2 regions of the Pseudoalteromonas sp. HL-AS2 genome follow, and region 2 is predicted to be linked to the other one. Evidence: predicted binding sites of a transcription regulator. Region 2 holds the regulator's gene; the other holds the start of a gene.
The links. The regulator NrdR, encoded in region 2, represses ribonucleotide reductase genes. The targets are predictions, from matches to a motif close to AAACACNANATNTNGTGTTT.
Positions count from the first base shown of each region.

Region 1: a site for NrdR is predicted at 4,055-4,074, ahead of nrdA (class 1a ribonucleoside-diphosphate reductase subunit alpha). Genes of this name have one in related genera too.

Region 1 covers NZ_CP133571.1:1,507,558-1,514,002, reverse strand. Annotated here, with positions in the region: gene gyrA (DNA topoisomerase (ATP-hydrolyzing) subunit A) at 1-2,217, opposite strand, end outside; gene ubiG (bifunctional 2-polyprenyl-6-hydroxyphenol methylase/3-demethylubiquinol 3-O-methyltransferase UbiG) at 2,395-3,105, shown strand; gene RB215_RS07155 (HAD-IA family hydrolase) at 3,105-3,785, shown strand; gene nrdA (class 1a ribonucleoside-diphosphate reductase subunit alpha) at 4,198-6,445, shown strand, end outside.
Region 2 covers NZ_CP133571.1:2,483,369-2,489,813, forward strand. Annotated here, with positions in the region: gene ribBA (bifunctional 3,4-dihydroxy-2-butanone-4-phosphate synthase/GTP cyclohydrolase II) at 1-702, opposite strand, end outside; gene RB215_RS11545 (riboflavin synthase) at 731-1,384, opposite strand; gene ribD (bifunctional diaminohydroxyphosphoribosylaminopyrimidine deaminase/5-amino-6-(5-phosphoribosylamino)uracil reductase RibD) at 1,389-2,537, opposite strand; gene nrdR (transcriptional regulator NrdR) at 2,540-2,989, opposite strand; gene glyA (serine hydroxymethyltransferase) at 3,094-4,350, opposite strand; gene thrC (threonine synthase) at 4,621-5,904, opposite strand; gene thrB (homoserine kinase) at 5,915-6,445, opposite strand, start outside.

The DNA.
Region 1 (6,445 bases), 980 kb from region 2:
AGGACGAACACCTTTAAAGCGAATCTCAGGGTTACCTTCTTCGTCTAGTACTGGGTTACCGTTTTCATCAACAACCGTTGTTTCTTCTGCTTCTTTAAAGCGTACTACTTTACCCGCATCGGTAAACAACATAATTTCGTTGCTGCCATCGGTAACATCAACACCAATTAGGCTATCGCCTTCATTTAGGTTAACCGCAATAATACCGCTTGCACGTTGACGACTGTATGCCGTTAGTGGTGTTTTCTTCACTGTACCAAATGCGGTTGCCATAAAGATGTATTTATCTTCTGCATACTCGCGTACTGGTAATATAGCGGTAATACGTTCATCTGCCTCAAGTGGTAATAAGTTAACAATTGGTTTGCCGCGCGCTGCACGACTTGCAAGTGGTAACTGATACACTTTAAGCCAATATAAACGACCAGCCGTTGAGAAACACAATATAGTATCGTGCGTATTAGCAACTAATAAACGTTCAATGAAATCTTCATCTTTCATCTTCGTTGCCGATTTACCTTTACCACCACGACGCTGCGCTTCGTAATCAGACAGAGCCTGATACTTAACATAACCTTCGTGAGAAAGCGTTACTACTACGTTTTCTTCGGTAATTAAATCTTCAAGGCTGATATCGTGTGCTGCGGCATTTATTTCTGTACGACGCTCATCACCATATTGCGCTTTAATTTCAACTAACTCATCGCGAATAACTTCCATTAAACGCTCTGGTGTTGCCAAAATATGTAAAAGCTCAGCAATTAAATCTAATAACGATTGGTATTCAGTTAGAATCTTTTCGTGTTCTAAACCCGTTAGCTTATGTAAGCGTAAATCTAGGATTGCTTGAGCTTGTTGCTCAGAAATAAAGTATTGACCATCGCGAATACCTAACTCAGCAGCTAACCAATCTGGGCGGGCAACGTTGTCTTCGCCTGCTTTATCAAGCATGGCTTTTACGTTACCTAACTCCCACGAACGCGCTGTTAAAGCAACTTTTGCTTCAGCAGGTGTTGGTGAATTACGAATAAGCTCAATAATTGGGTCGATGTTTGCCAGTGCAATTGCTAAACCTTCTAGCATATGTGCACGGTCACGCGCTTTGCGTAAATCAAAAACAGTACGACGAGTTACTACTTCACGGCGGTGAATAATAAACTCTTCAAGCATTTCTTTTAAATTAAAGCACTTAGGCTGGTTGTTAATTAACGCAACCATATTCATACCAAACACAGTTTGTAACTGCGTTTGCGCATATAAATTATTTAAAATAACTTCGCCTACGTCACCACGTTTAATCTCAATAACGATACGCATACCGTCTTTATCTGATTCATCACGTAGCGCACTAATACCTTCAATTTTTTTATCTTTAACCAGCTCGGCAATTTTTTCAATTAGGCGCGCTTTGTTAACTTGATAAGGTATTTCGTGAACAATAATAGTTTCACGATGCGTTTTTTCATCTACTTCTATTTCAGCGCGGGCACGCATGTACACTTTACCACGGCCAGTTAAATAGGCTTGCTCTATGCCTTTTTTACCGTTGATAATTGCAGCAGTTGGAAAATCTGGGCCCGGGATATAATCCATTAACTCTAAAATAGATAATTCAGGGTTTTGAATGAGTGCTAAACAGCCATTTACCACTTCAGTTAAGTTATGAGGTGGAATGTTTGTTGCCATACCTACCGCAATACCCGATGAACCGTTTACTAATAAGTTAGGAACTCTGGTTGGTAAAACGTCAGGGATTTGCTCAGTGCCGTCGTAGTTAGGAACGAAATCAACCGTTTCTTTTTCAAGATCGGCTAATAATTCATGCGACATTTTTGCCATACGTACTTCTGTATAACGCATTGCCGCTGCTGAATCACCATCAACCGAACCGAAGTTACCTTGACCATCTACTAGCATATAACGCAGTGAGAATGGCTGTGCCATACGTACTATAGTGTCGTAAACAGCACTATCGCCGTGTGGGTGGTATTTACCGATTACGTCACCGACAACACGTGCCGATTTTTTGTAAGGCTTGTTCCAATCATTACTAAGCTCGTTCATTGCAAACAAAACGCGGCGGTGAACAGGTTTTAAGCCATCACGCACGTCTGGTAATGCACGTCCTACAATTACGCTCATTGCGTAATCTAAGTAGGAGTTTTTTAACTCGTCTTCAATATTGACTGGCAGAATGCCATGGGCGAGATCAGTCATTGATATCACATTCCTTCAGTATCAGCTCTTAAACACCCACTATTAGGTATCAAGAGAATTTGTTATTATTGCTAAAGAAACATGCTACCACAATTTATTTAGATTTACAGGCGCAAAACTTTGCGATTTACCAATTTAGCCCTATATAATGCCCCCAGATTGACGAGGAAGTATTTTATGACCGAACATCAAAATGTAGATCACGCAGAAATTGCAAAATTTGAGGCCATCGCAGAGCGGTGGTGGGATTTAGACGGGGAATTTAAACCGCTTCACGAAATAAACCCCTTACGTTTAGACTTTATAGCCAATAAAACTGGCGGTCTATTTGACAAAGAAACACTAGACGTAGGTTGTGGCGGCGGTATTTTAAGCCAAAGCATGGCGCGCATGGGGGCAAAGGTAACCGGCATAGATATGGGCCAAGAGCCTTTAACTGTTGCCAAATTACACAGCCTAGAGACAGGCGTACATGTAGAGTATATTAAAGTACCTGCTGAACAATATGCATCCGAGCACCCTGCTCGCTTTGATGTAGTAACCTGTATGGAAATGCTGGAGCATGTACCCGATCCGGCTTCTATTATTCATGCTGTTGCAGAGCTTGCAAAACCCGGTGCTGATGTGTTTTTTTCAACACTTAATAAAACCCCTAAAGCCTATTTATACGCCATTATTGGTGCAGAAAAGCTATTAAAAATGGTGCCTGAAGGCACTCACGATCATAAAAAGTTTATTAAACCAGCACAGTTAATTGCCTGGGCTGAACAAGCGGGTTTAAAAGTGCGCGCCAGTGCTGGGTTATCTTATAATCCATTATCTAAGCAGTACTCGCTTAATACCGACGTAAGCGTAAATTATATTCTGCATTTTGAGAAGTTAGCGTAATGGCTAGCTCTCAATCAACGTCACCTACTATAGAGTACGATGCTTTTTTATTTGACTTAGATGGCACTTTACTCGATACCGCTGATGACTTAGGTGCAGCTTTAAATACCGTACTGCGTTCGCAGCAATTAGATACAGTAAGTCGTGAGGTATATCGCGCTGCTGCATCTAATGGCGCAGCAGCCTTGTTAGAGGTCGGTTTTAAAGATAAATGGGGTGAGCAACCGCAAGCACAACTCGTTAAGCAATTAATTGATGCCTACGCGGCTAATATAGCCAAACACACCACGTGCTTTGCTGGTATTGAGCCACTACTTATCGAACTGGAGCGAAAAAACATCAAATGGGGGATCATGACTAACAAACCCGGATTTTTAACCGACCCTTTAGTGGCCGCGATCCCTGCTTTAAAAAATGCCTGCGTGGTTATCAGTGGCGATACTTTAGCTGAAGCTAAACCTTCGCCTTTACCTTTACTACATTGTGCCAAACTAATGGGCGTTGCACCAAATCGTTGCTTGTACATTGGCGATGCTTTGCGTGACATTCAAGCAGGTAAAGCGGCAGGTATGCACACCGCAACTGCACTTTGGGGTTACGTGCCTAACTTAACCGAAGTTTTGAGCTGGCAGGCCGATTTTAATTGGCAAAGCCCTATTGAAGGTTTTAACCATATATAGTGCTATGTTAATTATTAAACACTATATATTGTGATTGTGTTAGTTTTCACACAAAGCCTGCTGATAAAAAAAGCAGTCAAAATATATTTTTAAAAAGCGTAAATTTAGTAGATCCTTAGTTGATTTTTGTAAATTTCAACTTAACCGAATGTTCGAAGGTTAATGCTTACTAACACAAATGTGTTATCCCGACGTTATCCACAATTAGGGGCAATTCTGTCCCTTGCAAAACAACGCGGACCACACTATCTTGTGATCTCTAATTTGAACAACACCAGATATTGTGGCTAAATGTTATTCAATAAAATCGCCTGAATTGGTGTAAACAATAATAAATGAATAGATACTCTGTTATTTTGGAGTATTAATCATTGGTCAAAATACTTAATTTCCAAGGAATACAGGCAAAACTATGAACCAACAGTTATCTGTAAGCAAACGTGACGGCCGTAAAGAGCCACTTGATCTTGACAAGATCCATCGCGTTATTGAATGGGCCGCCGAAGGGTTAAATAACGTTTCGGTTTCGCAAGTTGAATTAAAATCACACATTCAATTTTACGACGGTATTCGTACTAAAGATATTCACGAAACCATCATTAAAGCTGCAGCCGATCAGATTTCAAAAGAATCTCCTGATTATCAGTATTTGTCAGCACGTTTAGCTGTATTCCATTTACGTAAAAAAGCGTATGGCCAATTTGAGCCACCACGTTTATTTGATCATGTAACAAAAATGGTTGGCGACAAACGCTACGACGCTCACCTACTGGTAGATTACACCGAGCAAGAGCTTGACGAATTAGACGAATACCTAGATCACAGCCGTGACCTTAACTTTAGTTATGCTGCGGTTAAACAGCTTGAAGGTAAATACTTAGTTCAAAACCGTGTAACCGGTGAGATTTATGAAAGCGCGCAGTTTTTATATATTTTAGTCGCTGCTAGCTTATTTGCTGACTACCCTCGCGATACACGTATTGCGTATATAAAACGTTTTTACGATGCGATTTCATTGTTTAAAATTTCACTGCCTACGCCAATTATGGCAGGTGTTCGTACGCCAACACGCCAGTTTAGCTCGTGTGTATTAATAGAGTGTGGCGACAGCCTTGATTCAATTAACGCCACCTCGTCTGCAATTGTTAAATACGTATCGCAACGTGCCGGCATTGGCATTAACGCAGGTCGCATTCGTGCACTGGGTAGCCACATTCGCAATGGCGAAGCGTACCATACGGGTTGTATTCCTTTTTATAAGCACTTTCAAACAGCGGTTAAAAGCTGTTCGCAAGGCGGTGTACGTGGCGGCGCAGCAACCTTGTTCTACCCGCTTTGGCATTTAGAAGTAGAAAACCTGTTAGTACTTAAAAATAACCGCGGGGTTGATGACAACCGCGTGCGTCATTTAGATTACGGCGTACAGTTTAATAAACTAATGTACTCGCGTTTAATTAAAGACGACTACATTACCTTGTTTAGCCCCTCTGATGTGCCAGGCCTTTACGATGCATTTTTTGAAGACCAAGACGAGTTTGACGCGCTTTACGTAAAATACGAACAAGACGAATCAATTCGTAAAAAACGCATTAAAGCTATTGAACTGTTCTCAATGTTTGCGCAAGAACGTGCAAGTACCGGTCGTATTTACTTACAAAACGTTGACCACTGTAATACGCACAGCCCGTTCATTGCTAAAGTGGCACCTATTCGCCAATCTAATTTATGTTTAGAAATTGCATTACCAACTAAGCCGTTGGATAACGTAAACGACGAAGAAGGCGAAATTGCGCTATGTACACTCTCTGCATTTAACTTAGGGGCTATTGAGTCACTAGATGAACTTGAAGAATTGGCTGAGCTTGCTGTACGCGCTTTAGATAACTTACTTGATTTTCAAGACTACCCAGTACCGGCTGCAAAAAATGCCACTATGGGTCGTCGTACTCTAGGAATAGGCGTAATTAACTACGCATACTACCTAGCTAAAAACGGTAAGCGTTATTCAGATGGCAGCGCAAATGCACTAACGCACAAAACATTTGAAGCGATTCAATACTACTTAATGAAAGCATCAAACGAGCTTGCTAAAGAGCGTGGTGCATGTCCTAAGTTTAACGAAACAACCTACTCTCAAGGTATAATGCCAACAGATACGTACAAGCGAGATCTTGACAAAATTTGTGATGAGCCACTACACCTTGATTGGGATGCATTACGTGCCAGCATTAAAGAGCACGGTATGCGTAACTCAACAGTAAGTGCGCTAATGCCATCAGAAACATCGTCGCAAATTTCTAACGCAACAAACGGTATTGAGCCACCACGTGGCCATATTAGCGTTAAAGCAAGTAAAGACGGTATTTTAAAGCAAGTTGTACCTGAATATGAACGTTTAAAAGATAACTACGAGTTACTGTGGGATATTCCTTCAAACGATGGTTACTTACAACTTGTGGGTATAATGCAAAAATTTATTGACCAGTCTATTTCGGCCAATACAAATTATGATCCTGGTAAGTTTGAAGGCGGTCGCGTACCGATGAAAGTCTTATTAAAAGATTTGCTTAGCGCCTACAAACTGGGTGTTAAAACCTTGTACTATCACAATACCCGCGATGGTGCATCTGATGCACAAGAAGATACACCGGATCTTGAAG
Region 2 (6,445 bases):
TAGCTGTCCGTCAATGGTGTCTTTGTAGGTTACTAAATCAAACTCACCGTGCTCGGTAGGTAACTTACACTTTGCCACTTGCTCTATTGTGGTTTCGTTTAAGTTACGGTATTCAATTAAATCAGCTATGGTGCCAATTTTAATATCGTGCTGTTTAGAAAACACTTCTAAGTCAGGACGGCGCGCCATAGTGCCATCTGCATTGAGTATTTCAACAATAACCGATGAAGGCTCAAGCCCTGCTAAACGGGCTAAGTCGCAGCCTGCTTCAGTGTGCCCTGCACGCGTTAAAACACCGCCAGGTTGTGCCATTATAGGAAAAATATGCCCAGGCTGTACTATATCGCTAGGCACTGCGCCTTTAGCTATAGCGGCCTGTACTGTACGTGCTCTATCTGCTGCCGAAATACCTGTAGTAACGCCTTTTGAAGCTTCTATCGACATTGTAAAATTAGTTGAAAACGCAGCACCGTTATTTTTTACCATAAGCGGTAAATCAAGTTGCTCGCATCGCTGTTGCGTCATAGTTAAACAAATTAAACCACGGCCATGCGTGGCCATAAAGTTAATAGCTTCTGCACTAATATGCTCGGCGGCAATAATTAAATCGCCTTCATTTTCCCGGTCTTCATCGTCCATTAAAATAACCATTTTACCGGCTTTAATGTCTGCGATAATTTCTTCTGCGCTGTGTAAGTTCATAATTCACTCTTATTAGTTGTTAGTTGCGTTACTTAATAAAGCCCGCTTTTGCGAGTAAGCTCATTGAAATATCAGCGCCCGTAGGCTGCTCTGCGCCTTTTATAAGCCGCTCTAAATAACGCGCAATTTGGTCGACTTCCAAATTAACTTGGGTGCCCACTTTAAAATTAGCTATCGTAGTTTGCTCGCTAGTATGGGGCACAATCGTTAATTTAAATTTATTACCTTCTACTGCGTTCACTGTTAGGCTAATACCATCAATACATACAGAACCTTTATACGGTATGTATTTCATTAGGTTTTCATCTGTGGTTAGCCAATATTCTGTAGCACGTGCATTTGGCGTAATGGCGGTAATTGTAGCAATGCCATCAACATGGCCAGACACTAAATGCCCACCTAAACGCGAAACCGGTTGCATGGCTTTTTCAAGATTAACTGTTTGCCCTAATGTGTAATGAGCAAAACCAGTTAAATCTATCGTTTCATTCGATAAGTCGGCACTAAAACCATCGGCATGTTTATCAACAACAGTTAAACACACACCATTAGTGGCAATACTATCTCCTAACTTAACATCACTCATATCAAGGTCAGGGCTTTGTACACGAATAGCTAAATCGCCTTGTTTTTTTTGTAATAAAGCAATTTTGCCTGTGGCTTCTATTATCCCAGTAAACATAGCATTACTCTTTTGTATCAAGTGGTTTTAATGAGCTTTTTACTGCGCTAATACGTAAATCATCACCTATACGCGTACACTCATTAAAAGTTAAATCAATCGTATTTTGCATACTGATCAACTCAGGAAAATTAACTAAACTCTTGCCATCACACCCAATTAATTTAGGCGCTAGATAAAAAATAAATTCATCTATTAAATCCAGTTCAACCATTTTACCCGCAAGGGTTGCTCCAGCCTCTAGCCACACAGTATTAAATTGCAGCTTTGCGAGCTTTTTTAAAACCGCGGTTAAATCAACTTTTGAATTACTAGCAGTTACTACTATATGCTTTACAAAATGCGGCCAATGTTGCGATTTATCAACCTTGGTAGTAAAAATTATTATTTCACTTTCAATAGCAAATAAAGCAAGATTTGGGGTTAAACGATTTTGCGAGTCAATAATAACACGCACAGGTTGGCGAAGCGGTAACTGTGTAGGTAATGCCTGCGGTAATTCATTTTTACGCACATTTAATTTAGCGTCATCTACTAATACTGTGTCGGCACCGGTTAAAATAGCGCAACTTTGTGCACGATATAACTGTACGTCTTGGCGTGCTGCTGCGCCTGTTATCCACTTACTTTGGCCATTATTAAGCGCCGTTTTACCATCAATACTGGCGGCCATTTTACACGTTACATAGGGCAGGCCATGCTCCATGCGTTTAAAAAAGCCTAAATTAAGCGCCCTAGCCTGTGCTTCAAGTAACCCATACGCAACCTCAATACCAGCGTCGCTGAGTATTTTCAGCCCCTTACCAGCCACTTGTGGATTGCTATCGACCATAGCGGCAATTACTTTTACCACACCGGCGGCTTTTAAACCTTCTGCGCACGGTGGTGTACGACCATAATGGCTACATGGCTCAAGCGTAACATAAGCAGTTGCGCCTTTTGCTTTACTGCCAGCCATAGCAAGTGCATTTACTTCTGCATGCCCTTGTCCGGCAAGCTGATGAAATCCCTCGCCTACTATTTCATTGTTTTTAACTAATACACAACCTACGTTTGGATTAGGCGTGGTAGTAAACCGGCCTTTTTTAGCCAGTTCTATAGCACGTGCCATATACATTTCGTCATATTGGTTAAAAACACAGTCGCTTTGCATACTTACTCCCCTAAACGGGCAATTTCTTCGCCAAATTCGCGAATATCTTCAAACGAGCGATACACCGAGGCAAAGCGCACATAAGCTACTTTATCGAGCTTTTTAAGCGCTTCCATAATGCACTCTCCCACTAAATGGCTCGAAACCTCTCGCTCGCCGGTTGCGCGTAATTGCGACTTTATTATATTAACTACTTCTTCTACTTGTTCGGTACTTACGGGGCGTTTTTCCAGTGCGCGGTTTAAACCATTTAACAATTTATCTTCGTTAAAGGGTTCGCGGCTGCCATCTTGTTTTATTACCCGTGGCATAACCAGTTCTGCGCCCTCAAACGTAGTAAAACGCTCATGGCAGTCATTGCATTCACGACGACGACGCACTTGGTGACCACCGCCAACCAGGCGAGAGTCAATAACTTTGGTATCTTTTGCGGTACAAAATGGGCAATGCATAGCTAGGTACTTCCGTTTTAAAAAACAAAAAAGGCCGCTTTAAAGCGGCCTTTATCTTAGCAAAAAACTAAGCGATTGTGATCTAAATTACTGTTTTACTTTTATTAAGCGTAAACAGGTAGTTTTGCACAAATTGCTTTTACTTTTTCTCTTACTTGCGCCTGTACTGATTCATCATTGATGTTATCTAGTACGTCACAGATCCAGCCAGCAAGCTCTTTAGATTCTGCTTCTTTAAAACCACGACGAGTGATTGCAGGAGAACCAATACGTAGGCCAGATGTTACAAACGGTGAACGTGGATCGTTAGGCACTGAGTTTTTGTTAACTGTAATATGAGCGTTACCCAAAGCAGCATCAGCATCTTTACCGGTAATATCTTTATTGATTAAATCAAGTAAGAATAAGTGGTTTTCAGTTTTGTCAGATACAATTTTGTAGCCACGTTCCTGCATAACAGCAACCATAGCTTGTGCATTTTTAACAACTTGTGTTTGATATACTTTAAATTCTGGTTGTAGGGCTTCTTTAAATGCCACAGCTTTAGCAGCAATAACATGACATAAAGGACCGCCTTGGCCACCAGGGAAAACAGCACTGTTAAGCTTTTTGTAAATAGCTTCGTCGCCACATGCCGAAATAATTAAACCACCACGAGGGCCTGCTAAGGTTTTATGTGTAGTTGTAGTAACAACATGTGCGTGAGGAACTGGGCTTGGGTAAATACCCGCCGCAATTAAACCAGCAACGTGCGCCATATCTACAAAAAAGTAAGCGCCAATTTTATCAGCAATTTCACGTAATTTAGCCCAATCAACAATACCTGAGTATGCTGAGAAGCCACCAATAATCATTTTTGGTTTGTGCTCAAGCGCTAGCGCTTCAACCTGTGCGTAATCAATTTCGCCTGTAGTTTCATCTAGGCCATACTGAATTGCATTATAAAGCTTACCTGAAAAGTTTACGTGTGAACCATGCGTTAAATGGCCGCCATGAGCTAAGCTCATACCTAGTACGGTATCACCGGCGTTTAACAATGCTAAAAAAACGGCCGCATTTGCTTGCGAACCAGCATGTGGTTGTACGTTTGCATAGTCAGAACCAAATAGTTCGTTAGCACGGTCAATCGCTAATTGCTCAACAACGTCTACATGCTCACAACCGCCATAGTAACGTTTGCCCGGATAACCTTCTGCGTATTTATTAGTTAACTGTGAACCCTGTGCTTCTAGTACGCGTGGGCTACAGTAGTTTTCAGAAGCGATTAATTCAATGTGATCTTCTTGGCGCGCAGTTTCTTTTGCAATTGCGTCAAATAACTCTGGGTCAAAATCTGAAATATTCATGCTACGTTCTAACATTGGGGTCTCCTGGGGCAAGGTGTATGGTATTTTTTAGAGGCTTTATTGTACGCTTAAAACGACTATTTGCCTACGCTCTTAAGTTGAGGATATTTAAACAGGGATTGAATTTATTTCACAGGCTTTTTAAGATGATATTTTTTAATCATTACATAACAAATTAAAATATATATTAATTATTATATTTACATAGCTAATGAAAGTATTAACACCCACACTAAAATATACATATAAAAAAGCGACCAAGGCCGCTTTAATTAGATCTTACTTTTAACTTAATTTTCTAAGTATTTCAGTACGTAAGGCATCATAATCAGCATTTATATCATTAGCTAAACATGGCTTGGCTAATGCATCTGCAAGTGGTTTTGGCATAGCTAGTTCAATGTTTAAAATACCTTCAACACTGTCTTTAAATTTAGCTGGATGAGCCGTTGCTAAAAAGATTCCGGCAGCGCCAGGAGCGCGATTTTCAACAAGTCCTTGGTATGCAATAGCGGTATGCGGCTCAGCAACATAACCTGTTTGTTGAATATTTTTCATCACTGTTTGCGTATCTTGCTCGTTTACGCTAGTTGAATAAAAATTATCGTAGCTAAACCAATTGTTGTCGAGCATAGATTGCACTCGTGGCCAGTTATTTGGCTTGCTTACATCCATTGCATTTGAAAGTGATTCAAGTGTCGCGTTTGGCGTCCAGTTTTTATCCAGCATAAAGCGCGGTACTGTATCGTTTTGATTAGTAGTTGCACTAAGTTTGCCAACAGGCAAACCAATAACAGCACCTATCATTGCCGCGCACACATTACCAAAGTTACCACTTGGAACCGAAATATGCGCAGTAGCCCGTTTTGCTTTTGGTAATTGTGCAATTGCCTCAAAGTAATAACAAACTTGTGCCACTAAGCGACTAATATTAATAGAGTTAGCAGAGTTAAGCCCCAGTGTAGATTTAACTTCTTCATCTAAAAAGGCATTTTTAACTAACTCTTGGCAATCATCAAAGCTGCCTTCAACCGCATAACAATGAATGTTGCCACCCAATGTAGTAAAGAGCTTTTGCTGCGCCAGTGAAATTTTGCCTTTAGGGTATAAAATTACCACGTCGATATTAGGCTTATTATAAAACGCATGTGCAACCGCCGCGCCAGTATCGCCCGACGTTGCAGTTAAAATAGTCACTTTATCGCCTTGATTAAACTGCGCTAAACACTCTGCCATAAAGCGCGCACCAAAATCTTTAAACGCTAAGGTAGGCCCATGAAACAATTCTAAGCAATAAGTGTTCTCTGCCACTTCCACCAGCTTAACCGGAAAGTTAAATGCATTTTTAACCATATGTGCAACGGTATCTGCTGGTAATTCATCGCCAATTAAATGCGAGAGTATTTTACTACTACGGGTTACAAAATCCATATCAAGTAGTGCATCAACATCCGTTAGTGGTGTTAACGACTCGGGAAAAAATACCCCTTGATTACGCCCTAAACCCGTTTTTACTGCCTCAACAAACGACACTTGTTGCGAACTATCTTTTAAATTATGTAATTGCATAACTACTATCCTATAAAACTGTTAATTGACGTGTGCCGTCGTTATCTAATTTACAAATATGGCAAAAACCTTGCTCGTTTATGTAGTTACTTTCAAGCCACTGCGCGCACTGCTGTGCAGCTTTTAATGTTTTACACACAGTAAATAATGTTGGCCCTGCACCAGAAATACTAACAATTTCGGCGCCTAGCGCTGGCAAACTCGCTTTTGCTTCACTAAAACCTGTTATAAGTGGCGCACGGTATGGCTCGGCTATATGGTCTTGCATAATACTTAATGCATCATCAAAGCGATGCATTAACAATAAACTACTAAAGGCAGATAAACGCTGCGCAAATTCTACACCTGCGTGCATGCTCAACTCTTTTGGTAAAACTGAGCGTGCTTTTGCTGTATTAAGTGAAAAACCAGGAAACGCAGCAACGTAATACCAGTTTTCATCAACTGGTAAAGCAATTGATTTATTAGGAATTAAATCGCCAGTTAGCTGCAGGCCACCTAAATAACATGGCGTGATGTTATCGTAATGACGACCACCACT